2 regions of the Ensifer sp. YR511 genome follow, and region 1 is predicted to be linked to the other one. Evidence: predicted binding sites of a transcription regulator. Region 1 holds the regulator's gene; the other holds the start of a gene.
The links. The regulator PhoB, encoded in region 1, activates phosphate uptake and scavenging genes when phosphate is short. The targets are predictions, from matches to a motif close to TGTCATNNANCTGTCAT.

Region 1 (6,888 bases):
CGGTCGGCATCGTCGCCTCGATGCTGTCGGAAGCCGGACGCTTCTTCACCATGGTCTCGCCGTTCGAGTTCTTCTTCGGCACGGTATGGGATCCGCGGTTTGCCGCTGCCGGCAGCGGCGGCGCTTCGGGCCAGTTCGGCCTCATCCCGCTTCTTGCCGGCACGCTCTACATCGCCTTCGTCGCCATGCTGTTTGCGGTGCCGATCGGCCTCTTCGCGGCGATCTACATGGCGGAATATGCAAGCCCGCGCTTGCGTTCGACCGCAAAGCCGCTGCTCGAAGTGCTCGCCGGCATCCCGACCATCGTCTACGGTTTCTTTGCGCTGGTGACCGTTGGCCCGTTCCTGCGTGACATCTCCGCCCAGATGAACGGTCTCATGACCGGCAACTACCAGAACTTCATCCAGGCACAGAGCGTTCTGACGGCGGGCATCGTCATGGGCATCATGCTGATCCCATTCGTGTCGTCGCTGTCGGACGACATCATCACCCAGGTGCCGCGGGCACTTCGTGACGGCTCGCTCGGCCTTGGCGCCACCCGCTCGGAGACGGTCAAGAAGGTCATCCTTCCGGCAGCCCTCCCGGGCATCGTCGGCGCGCTGCTGCTCACCGCCTCGCGCGCCGTCGGCGAGACCATGATCGTGGTGCTGGCAGCCGGTGTGGCGGCCCGCATGCAGATCAATCCCTTCGAGCCGATGACGACGGTGACCGTTAAGATCGTCAACCAGCTGACAGGTGACCTCGAGTTCACCTCGCCGCAGACGCTGGTGGCCTTTGCACTGGGCATCACGCTCTTCGTCATCACGCTCGGCCTCAACATTTACGCGCTCTACATCGTGCGCAAATACCGGGAACAGTACGAATGACCGACATCGCTTCCCCGACCGTCCGGATCTCCGCCCGTCCCGCATCCGCCAAGCGCGATATCGGCATCAAGCGTCGCTATGCTGCCGAACGCCGGTTCCGCTTCTACGGCATGGCCGCGATCAGCACCGGTCTCTTCTTCCTGGCATTGCTGCTGTGGACCGTCTTTTCCAACGGCTACACCGCATTCCAGCAGACGACGATTACGCTGCCGATCGAATTCACCGAAAAGGTCATCGACCCCAAAGGCGAACGCGCGACCGACGGCAAGGTGCTGATGACCGCCAACTATCCGCTGTTGGTGCGCGACGCGCTCGTCAAGCAGCTCGGCATCGACGCCACCAAGCGGCCGCAGGTCAAGCAGGCGACCGACATGGTTTCCGCGAGCTCCCGCACGCTATTGCGCGACATGGTCGCCGCCGACCCGTCGATCATCGGCAAGACGGTTCCTGTCACGCTGCTGGCCGAGGCCAACATCGACTCCGCCTTCAAGGGCCAGATCGATCTCTCGGTCGATGAGGGCAAGCGCAAGGTCAAGGACCAGCAGGTGACCTGGATGAACGAGCTGGCGAGCGCCGGCATCCTGAAGAAGAGCTTCAACACCGGCATCTTCACCTTCGGCGCCTCCAGTCGTCCCGAAGCGGCAGGCGTCGGCGTCGCTGCCCTCGGCTCGCTCTACATGATGCTGATCGTGCTGGTGCTGTCGCTTCCGATCGGCGTCGCCGCCTCGATCTACCTCGAGGAGTTTGCGCCGAAGAACCGGCTGACCGACCTGATCGAGGTCAACATCAACAACCTCGCGGCCGTTCCGTCGATCGTCTACGGCCTCCTGGGTCTCGCCGTCTTCATCAACTTCGCCGGCATGCCGCGCTCGGCAGCCGTCGTCGGCGGCTTCGTGCTGACGTTGATGACCCTGCCGACGATCATCATCGCCACCCGTGCGGCGTTGAAGGCGGTCCCGCCGTCGATCCGCTCGGCGGCCCTCGGTCTCGGTGCGTCGAAGATGCAGACCATCTTCCACCACGTGCTGCCGCTGGCGATGCCGGGCATCCTGACCGGCACCATCATCGGTCTTGCCCACGCGCTTGGTGAAACCGCGCCGCTGCTCCTGATCGGCATGGTCGCCTTCGTCGTCGATTTTCCCGGTTCGCCGATGGAACCGTCGACGGCACTGCCGGTGCAGATCTACATGTGGGCCAATGAGGCGGAGCGCGCCTTCGTCGAGCGCACCTCCGGCGCAATCATCATTCTTCTCATCTTCCTGGTCGTCATGAACCTTGGAGCCATTCTGTTGCGACGTCGCTTTGAGCGCCGCTGGTAGTGAGGTAATTACTATGAACATCATGTCAGAAGCAGCAGTCGAGAAGGCTCTGGATCAGAAAATGAACACCGTGCCCTACAAGATGATCGGCAAGGATGTGTCGGTCTATTACGGCGAGAAGCGTGCGCTTTTCGACGTCAACCTCAACATCCGCGAGAACACGGTCACGGCGCTGATCGGTCCTTCGGGTTGCGGCAAGTCGACCTTCCTGCGCACGCTGAACCGCATGAACGACACGATCGAGAACTGCCGCGTCACCGGCAAGATCACGCTCGACGAGGACGACATCTACGACCCGACGATCGACGTCGTCGAACTGCGCGCCCGCGTCGGCATGGTCTTCCAGAAGCCGAACCCGTTCCCGAAGTCGATCTACGACAACGTCGCCTACGGCCCGCGGATTCACGGACTTGCCCGCACCAAGGCCGACTTTGACGAGGTGGTCGAGACCAGCCTGCAGAAGGCCGGTCTGTGGAACGAGGTAAAGGATCGTCTGCAGGAGCCCGGCACCGGCCTTTCCGGTGGTCAGCAGCAGCGTCTCTGCATCGCGCGTGCCGTCGCCGTCAGCCCGGAAGTCATCCTCATGGACGAGCCGTGCTCGGCTCTCGATCCGATCGCGACCGCCAAGGTCGAAGAGCTCATCCACGAGCTGCGCACGAACTTCACGATCGTCATCGTGACCCACTCGATGCAGCAGGCCGCCCGCGTTTCGCAGCGCACCGCCATGTTCCACCTCGGCAATCTCGTCGAGGAGAACGACACCGACAAGATGTTCACCAATCCGGATGACCAGCGCACCCAGGATTACATCATGGGCCGCTTCGGCTGAGGCCGCATAAGGCTGCAACAGTAACTGCAAAGCGCCCGTAAGGATCGACGATCATGTCCATGCATATCATGTCCGCCTATGACGAAGAACTGAAGTACCTGACGCGCCGCATCTCGGAGATGGGCGGCCTCGCCGAACAGATGGTCGCCGAGTCCGTTCGCGCGCTGGTCAACTCCGACCTGGCTCTCGCACAGAAGGTGATCTCGGACGACACCGTCCTCGACGACGCCGAGCGCCAGATCGGTGAGAAGGCGATCGTCACGATCGCCAAGCGTCAGCCGGTCGCCGCCGACCTGCGTGAGATCATGGGGTCGATCCGCATCGCCTCCGATCTGGAACGCGTCGGCGACCTTGGCAAGAACACCGCCAAGCGCGTGATCGCGGTCGCCGGCTCCGGCATTCCGCGCAAGCTCGCCCGTGGCCTCGAGCATCTGGCAGAGCTCGCTCTCGTCCAGCTCAAGGAAGTGCTCGACGTCTACGCCTCGCGCTCGCCGGAAAAGGCCAACAGCATCCGCGAGCGTGACGAGGAGATCGACGCGATCTACACCTCGCTGTTCCGCGAGCTCTTGACCTACATGATGGAAGATCCGCGCAACATCACGCCCTGCACGCATCTTCTGTTCTGCGCCAAGAACATCGAGCGCATCGGCGACCACGCGACCAATATCGCTGAGACGATCTATTACATGGCGACGGGTGCTCAGCCGGAAGGTGAGCGTCCGAAGGATGACACTACGTCGACGCTGGGCTCGGTCAACGACTGAGCGCCAAGCGCGCCGTAAGCATGCATGCCCTTTGAAATCTGATCCGGTCGCGGCTTCGGTCGCGGCCCCGAATTCCTGTATCTGAAGCATGCGGTTTTCGCCCCGCCTTTGAAAACGGCGGATGTGCTCCAGATTTAGAGTGTCTGAGCGCCGGCCGGGCCGATGAGCCCAAAGGCCGCCCGCGGTAAGGAGACGTTACCTGATGTTGCCAAAAATCGCCGTAGTCGAAGACGAAGAGGCGCTGAGCGTTCTGCTGCGTTACAATCTGGAAGCCGAGGGCTTCGACGTCGATACGATCCTGCGGGGCGACGAGGCGGAGATCCGGCTTCAGGAGCGGCTGCCCGACCTGCTTATCCTCGACTGGATGCTGCCCGGTGTTTCCGGCATTGAACTTTGCCGTCGGCTGCGCCAGCGTCCGGAGACCGAACGTCTGCCGATCATCATGCTGACGGCGCGCGGCGAGGAAAGCGAGCGCGTCCGGGGTCTGGCGACGGGTGCCGACGACTACGTGGTCAAGCCCTTCTCGACGCCGGAGCTGATGGCGCGCGTCAAGGCGATGCTGCGCCGGGCAAAGCCCGAGGTGCTGTCGACGCTGCTTCGCTGCGGCGACATCGAACTCGACCGCGAGACCCACCGCGTTCATCGCCGCAGCCGCGAAGTGCGCCTCGGCCCCACCGAGTTCCGTCTTCTGGAGTTCCTCATGTCCTCGCCGGGCCGCGTCTTCTCTCGCTCGCAGCTTCTGGATGGCGTCTGGGGGCATGACATCTATGTCGACGAGCGCACCGTCGACGTGCATGTCGGTCGTCTGCGCAAGGCTCTGAACTTCTCGAACATGCCCGACGTCATCCGCACCGTTCGCGGCGCCGGCTATTCGCTCGAAAGCTGAGCGGTCTGAAAGTCGCCAAGAAAAAAAGGGGCCGATCGGCCCCTTTTTTATTGATGCCGTCCAGCTTCTCAGCGGGCCCTGCGGCGCTCCCCCGACGGCTGGTAGGCCAGCCGCGCATGGAAGGTGCAGTAAGGCGAGGCTTCCGGGGAATCGTTGCCGCAGAAGTGAAACTCTTCCTTCAGCGGGTCGCCGATCGGCCACTTGCAGGTGCGCTCGGTGAGCTGGGTCAGCTCGAGGCGGCGCGACATCGGCACGACAACGTCGGTGCGGGTGCTGAAATCCTGCTCGGCAACGAGATCGACTTCGATTTCTTCCTTGAGAACGACAGCGCCGGCCGCGCGTGCAACCGGGCGGGTCGAAACGCGCGAAGCGTAGTTCGGTGCGCGCGGTGCCGAAGTCGGGCGCTTCGGACGGGCTGCTGTCGTGGTGCTGCCGCCGGCCTTGGCGCGACCTGGCAGGCTCAGGCGGTGAACCTTGCCGATGACAGCGTTACGGCTGACGCCGCCGAGCTGCGCCGCGATCTGGCTTGCGCTCAGGCCCTCGGACCAAAGCTTCTTCAGTTTCTCCACCCGCTCGTCAGTCCAGTTCATTTCTGCACTCTCCGTTCTCAGCGTTGGGGATGGCAGAATCCCTCACCGCACCCCGGCTAAACCCCGGGGTTGCAAACGCGATAACTCTTTTGGTGACTAGGTCCGCCGCATGCGTCTAGTAATTGAATGTTAACGTACTGACCGCTGGACTCTGTGGCAAGAGTCCCGGGAATCAGGCCGAATCGATTTCGTAGTTTTCCCCAACTTGCTCGGCCAGCGTTGCATTTTTGCAAGCCCTCCCGGACGATTTTTCTGCTGCCAGGAATCGACCCTTCATGTTGCGCTGCAAGGCTTGGTTTTGTTGACATTGCAGCGCGAAATGGGAATAGTGCCTGCGCCGCCGAAAGGCGGCATTTTTGATTTTTATCGGCCCGCGTGAGGCGCGGGATCGATGTCGATCTGGAGTGAAGGAGAGCCTCGCATGACTGCAACCACGCCGCTTTACGATACCTACATGCGCGCGCCGTTGCGTTTCGAGCGAGGAGAGGGCGCCTGGCTGATCGCTGAAGACGGCACGCGTTATCTCGATTTCGGTGCCGGCGTTGCCGTGAACTCGCTCGGCCACGCGCACCCGCACCTGGTCGAGGCGCTGAAGGCGCAGGCCGACAAGGTCTGGCACCTGTCCAACCTTTATGAAATTGCGGGCCAGGAAAGCCTCGGCCGCCGGCTGACGGCAGTGACCTTTGCCGACAAGGTCTTCTTCACCAATTCGGGCGCGGAAGCGCTGGAATGCGCCATCAAGACGGCACGGCGTTACCACTTCTCCAAGGGCCACCCGGAGAAGTTCCACGTCATCACCTTCGAAGGCGCCTTCCACGGCCGCACGATCGCGACGATCGCCGCCGGTGGTCAGCAGAAATACATCGAAGGTTTCGGGCCGAAGGCGCCGGGCTTCTACCAGGTTCCGTTCGGCGACATCGCCGCGGTCAAGAATGCGATCACCGAGGAAACCGCAGCGATCCTGATCGAGCCGATCCAGGGCGAGGGCGGCATCCGTCCGGCGACCAAGGAATTCATGCAGGAACTGCGCGCGCTTTGCGACGAGTTCGGCCTGCTCTTGATCCTCGACGAGGTCCAGACCGGCGTCGGCCGTACCGGCAAGCTGTTTGCCCATGAATGGGCGGATATCCGTCCGGATATCATGGCGGTCGCCAAGGGTATCGGCGGTGGCTTCCCGTTCGGCGCCTGCCTCGCGACTGAGGAAGCCGCATCTGGTATGGTGGCGGGCACGCATGGCTCCACATATGGCGGCAACCCGCTGGCCATGGCCGTCGGCAACGCCGTGCTCGACGTCGTTCTGGCCGACGGATTCCTGACGCATGTGCGCGATGTCGCGCTGGTCTTCCGCCAGGGCCTTGCGTCGCTCAAGGACCGTTTCCCTGATGTCATCGAGGACATCCGCGGCGACGGTTTGATGCTGGGCATCAAGGTGAAGGGCCCTTCGGCCGATCTGCTGAAGGAAATCCGCGCCGAAAAGCTCCTGGCCGTGCCGGCGGGCGAAAATGTGCTGCGTCTGCTGCCGCCGCTGACCGTGACGGCGGAAGAGGCGCGCGAGGGGCTCGCACGTATCGAACGCGCCGCCGAGGCGGTTCGCAAGGCAAGCGGCAACGCCGCGGCCTGAAGGTAGCGACCCA
Region 2 (5,007 bases), on a different contig from region 1:
ACGGAAGCGGCTTTGAAGCCTGGGTGCAGAACTTCAAGCAGCAGGCCTCCGGCAACGGCATCAGCCCGCAGGTGCTCGACCGTGCACTCTCCGGCGTCTCCTACAACAAGGCGACGATCCGCGCCGACCGCGGCCAGAAGAGCTTCAAGCTGTCGCTCGAGCAGTTCATGCAGAAGCGCGGCGGCCAAGTGATCATTTCCCGCGGCAAGAAGATGAAGCAGCAGAACGCCGCACTCTTTACCAGCATCGAGCGGCGCTACGGCGTGCCGGCTGGCCCGCTGATTGCCATCTGGGGCATGGAAACCGGCTTCGGCGGTTTCATGGGCAAGGAGCACACGCTCTCGGCCGTTTCGACGCTGGCCTATGACTGCCGTCGCTCGGACTACTTCACCAACCAGCTCTATGCGGCCCTGCAGCTCGTGCAGCGCGGCGATCTGAGCCCGGATGCGCGTGGCGCCGCCCATGGCGAAATCGGCCAGACCCAGTTCCTGCCCGCCAACGTCCTGAAATACGGCGTCGATGGCGATGGCAACGGCCATGTCGACATGGTTCGCTCCAAGGCTGACGCGCTGGCATCCACCGCCAATTTCCTGCGCGGCCATGGCTGGCAGCCGGGCGCCGGCTATCAGCAGGGCCAGGCGAACTTCGCTGCGATCCAGGGCTGGAACGCCGCAAGCGTCTACCAGCAAGCGATCGCCATCATCGGCGCCGAGATCGACGGTCTCTAGGATTTTCGTCCTTCGGAACGCATAACCAACCAGACAAAAGGCCCGGTTCGAAAGAGCCGGGCCTTTTTTTGCTGACCGCTTACATTCCCGGGCGGGAAAAATCGCCCGTCACCGGGTCCATCACCCAGAGTTCGCCGGTCGAGATGTCGAACCAGGCGCCGTGCAGGTGGAGCTTGCCCTTGGCCTCGAGGATCTGGACGCACGGGAAAGTGCGCAGATTGGCAAGCGAGTTGCGGATCGAAACTCGCTCGAGCGCACGCTGGCGCTCCGCCTGCGTCATCACGTCGTTGCTCTGGATCTGCTCAGCCGCGGGCCTCAGCAGATGCATCCAGCGACCGATGAAATCGCCCGGTGACAGAGGCTCCGCATCGGGATCGAGTGCCGCTTTGATACCACCACAGCGGCCATGGCCCATGACGACGATGTCGCTGACGCGCAGCGACTGCACGGCGAACTCGAGGGCCGCCGAAGTGGAGTGGTAGTGACCATCCGGCTCGTAGGGCGGCATGAGATTGGCGACGTTGCGCACGACGAAGAGTTCGCCCGGGCCGCTGTCGAAGATCGTTTCCGGCGCAGCACGCGAGTCGCAACAGGCAATCACCATCGTCTTCGGCTTTTGACCGGTTTCCGCCAGCGCCTTGTAGCGTTTCTGCTGCTCGCTGAAGCGACCGTTCATGAAGTTGTGGTAGCCGTTCAGAAGATAGTCCGGAAAACGCTGCTGCTGCTTGTCCATCGATTGCTCCGCTCGTGCTTCAAGGCGGCATGGCCGGCTTTCGCCCACCTGCGCCTCCGTCATGAAAATGATCGCGATCTAAAATTCAATCCACGATGCCATAGGGGTGGCGGTCCGTGAACAGCTTCTTCACTTGCGCCGCATCTGATTCGGATGAACCAGTCGGCGCATCTGCACCATCGCCATTGGCGTCGATAGGCTCGACGCGTCCTGCTCGATGGTCAGTTCATCCGCGCCGCGCTTGACGCTCCGCGCGATGATCTCAAATACGCTCGCAGTCGCCATCTGCAAGGCACGTTCCTCTGAAAGTCCTTCAAGGATCCGGGCGAGAAACACCGCCGCCAACAGGTCGCCCGTACCATTCGGCGGGTTTTCGACCAAACGATGTTCGGCAAGCAGGGCGTGGTTGCCCGAGAGAAAGAGATTACCGGTCCCGCCGCTCATCATCGGCACGGCAGACGTCACCAAGACGCGGGCCGGACCGAGGCCGAGCGCTGCGTCAAGGATCGCCGTGTTCGTCTCCAACGTCGCCCCGGCAAGCCAGGCAAGCTCGTAACGGTTCGGGGTCGCGAGATTTGCAAGCGGCAGCAACCGGTCGCGAATGGCAACCGCCGTGGTTTCCGGCACATAGAGACCGCCAGCATCGCCGATCACGGGGTCGCAGGCGTAGATCAGTTTGGGATTGCGCTCCTTCAGCGCCGTCACCAGCCGGGCCACGCTTTCGGCCTGTCCGGCCGAGCCTAGGTAGCCCGAAAGCACGGCGCGCACCTCTCCGGCCCAGGGTGCTGCCATGAGGTCATCGATCACCGACCCGAAATCCTGATCGGAAATGGTGACCCGCGTCGAGCGGCCGTGGCCCGGGTGCCAGGGGAGGATGACGGTCGGGAGGGCCCAGACTGGATGCCCCAGAGTTTCGAGCGCGAAGACCACGGCCCTGTTGCCCACCTTGCCGCGCACGACATGGCTCGAGATGACGATGACGGCGCCGGGCAGGGAAGGCATTTCGGGCATCGACCAGTCCAATCCTACGATCTCGAAACTCTGTTCACCCGACTGTCACCCCCCTGTCAACAGCCGATGTCAGATAGGCTCCGGAGAAGCCTCTGGCGTTTTCGTGCTTTTTCTTCGATTTTCGAGCAATTTTCGCGAAATTACCTTCGATTTAAATGGATTTAAGCTGTTTTCACGTGAAATTCTCCGATTTTGGGCTCGATTTTGCCGAAATCAGCGTAAAAAGCGGTCGCCATTAGCCATGGTTCTGATAGGGTTTGGCCTATCATGAATGGGAGAGACTTCATGGGCGTGAAATACAATCCGAAGCGGGACAGACACATCGACGCAGCGAAGGCGGCCGCCATCAAACTGGGCGTCGAGGCGCTGGCGCCGGAGATCCTCTTCGGTGGGGCCAGCAACGATGACCTCGATCTCTATTCGGCGGACATGCTGGCGCTGACGGCCGCCCATGCCTATCAGGAACTCGCCCGCTGGGATGGCGGCAAGCCGCAGGTTTCCGTCGAAACCGTCGCCGGTGTAGCACCTGGCGGCACCGAGGTGTCGATCATCGCGGTCACCGAACGCAACATGCCGTTCCTCTATGATTCGGTCATGGGGGAAATCACCAGCACCCACCGTGACATTCACCTCGCGATCCACCCCATCCTGGTCAAGGAACCGGGCAAGCCGGCAAAGCTCTTCGATCCCGAAGAAGAAAGCGATCCGTCGCACCGCGTCAGCCACATCCAGATCCATCTGACGAAGCTCGCGCCGGTCGAGGCCGAACAGCTCAGCAACCGCATTCGCGACGTGCTGGAGCAGGTGCACCAGGCTGTGCACGACTGGCCAGCGATGACCGCGCTGCTCGATCATGCGATGCAGGAGCTGGAGGCCTATAACGCCTCGCGCAAGAAGAGCGACCGCGACGAGGCGCTTGCCTTCCTCCGCTGGTTGCGTGACAACAACTTCACCTTCCTCGGCATGCGCGAATACACCTATTCCGGTAAGGGCGGAAAGGCGATGGTCGAGCGCGGCAAGGGCAGGGGCCTCGGCATGCTCTCCAATCCCGATGTGCGCGTGCTGCGCCAGGGCAAGGACGCGGTGCTGACTACGCCTGAAATTCTCGCCTTCCTCGAAAGCCCGGATTTCCTGATCGTCACCAAGGCCAACGTCAAATCGGTCGTCCATCGCCGCGCCTATATGGATTATATCGGTGTCAAGCGCTTCGACGCCGACGGCAATGTCGCCGGAGAACTGCGCATCGTCGGCCTCTTCACCTCCTCGGCCTATACCCGCCAGGCGGCCGAGATCCCGCTTTTGCGCCACAAGATCGAAAAGATCGTCGATCACTTCGGCTACGATCCGCAGAGCCATTCCGGGAAGATGCTCGACAACACGCTCGAATCCTATCCGCGCGACGATCTCTTCCAGATCGATGTCGGCCTGCTCGCCGCTTTCTGCGAACAGATCAACGAACTCGGCGACCGGCCGCGCATCCGAGTACTGCCACGCATCGACCATTTCGACCGCTTCGTCTCGGTCATCGTCTTCGTGCCGCGCGAACAGTACGATTCGGATGTGCGCGAAAAGATCGGCGACTACTTGAAGACGGTCTATGACGGTCGCGTCTCCGCCTACTACCCGGCCTTCCCGGAAGGGGGCCTTGCCCGCGTCCACTTCATCATCGGCCGCTCCGCCGGCAAGACGCCGCGCATTCCGCAGGCCAAGCTCGAAGAAGCCGTTCGCGGCATCGTCACCCGCTGGATCGACCGGTTCGACCTGCTTGCCCGCAAGGACGGCATCGAGCTCGATGTCGACAATGCCTACCAGTCGTTCTTCACGCCGGCTGAAGCCTATGCCGATCTGGCCGACATCGCCGCCTGCAAGGGCCCGGATCCGATCCGCATCGAGTTCTACCACTATCCGCGCGCCGTCTCGCGGCCGGACACCGCCGAGCTCAAGATCTTCCACGCCAGCGAACCCGTGTCGCTGTCGCGCCGCGTACCTTTGCTTGAAAACCTCGGCTTCCGGGTCATCAGCGAACAGACCTACGACATCGGCGTCAATGCCCACGGCGAAGAGAAGCGCAAGGTCGTGCTGCACGACATGGAGCTGATCCATCGTGATGGCCTTGCGCTGAACCTCGAAAAATCCGGCCCGGCGCTGGAAGAGGCGTTCCTGGCCGCCTGGAACGGCGCGATCGAGGACGACAACTTCAACCGGCTGATCCTGCTTGCGGGCCTCAACGCCCGCGAGGTGACGGTGCTGCGCGCCTATGCCCGCTATCTGCGACAGGCCGGCATCACCTACTCTCAGGGCTATATCGCCGACACGCTGAACAAGTATCCGGCGATTGCCGCCGATATCTTCAAGCTGTTCGTGACCCGGATGGATCCGCAACTCGAGGAAAAGCCGCGCGCCAAGAAGTGCAACGCGCTGCTGTCGGCGATCGAGGACGCGCTCTCGGCCGTGCCGAGCCTCGACGAGGACCGGATTTTGCGACGCTACGTCAACGCGATCGAAGCGACGCTCCGGACCAACTACTTCCAGCAT

Region 2: the regulator PhoB is predicted to act here: its motif matches at 2,516-2,532, upstream of BLU15_RS09930 (NAD-glutamate dehydrogenase).

The regions. Positions count from the first base shown of each region.
Region 1 covers NZ_FNGR01000003.1:390,644-397,531, reverse strand. The annotation lists gene pstC (phosphate ABC transporter permease subunit PstC) at 1-866, shown strand, start outside; gene pstA (phosphate ABC transporter permease PstA) at 863-2,185, shown strand; gene pstB (phosphate ABC transporter ATP-binding protein PstB) at 2,199-3,014, shown strand; gene phoU (phosphate signaling complex protein PhoU) at 3,065-3,778, shown strand; gene phoB (phosphate regulon transcriptional regulator PhoB) at 3,981-4,664, shown strand; gene BLU15_RS08995 (GcrA family cell cycle regulator) at 4,733-5,254, opposite strand; gene BLU15_RS08990 (aspartate aminotransferase family protein) at 5,676-6,875, shown strand.
Region 2 covers NZ_FNGR01000004.1:84,554-89,560, reverse strand. The annotation lists gene BLU15_RS09945 (lytic murein transglycosylase) at 1-728, shown strand, start outside; gene BLU15_RS09940 (carbonic anhydrase) at 808-1,461, opposite strand; gene pdxY (pyridoxal kinase PdxY) at 1,591-2,472, opposite strand; gene BLU15_RS09930 (NAD-glutamate dehydrogenase) at 2,758-5,007, shown strand, end outside.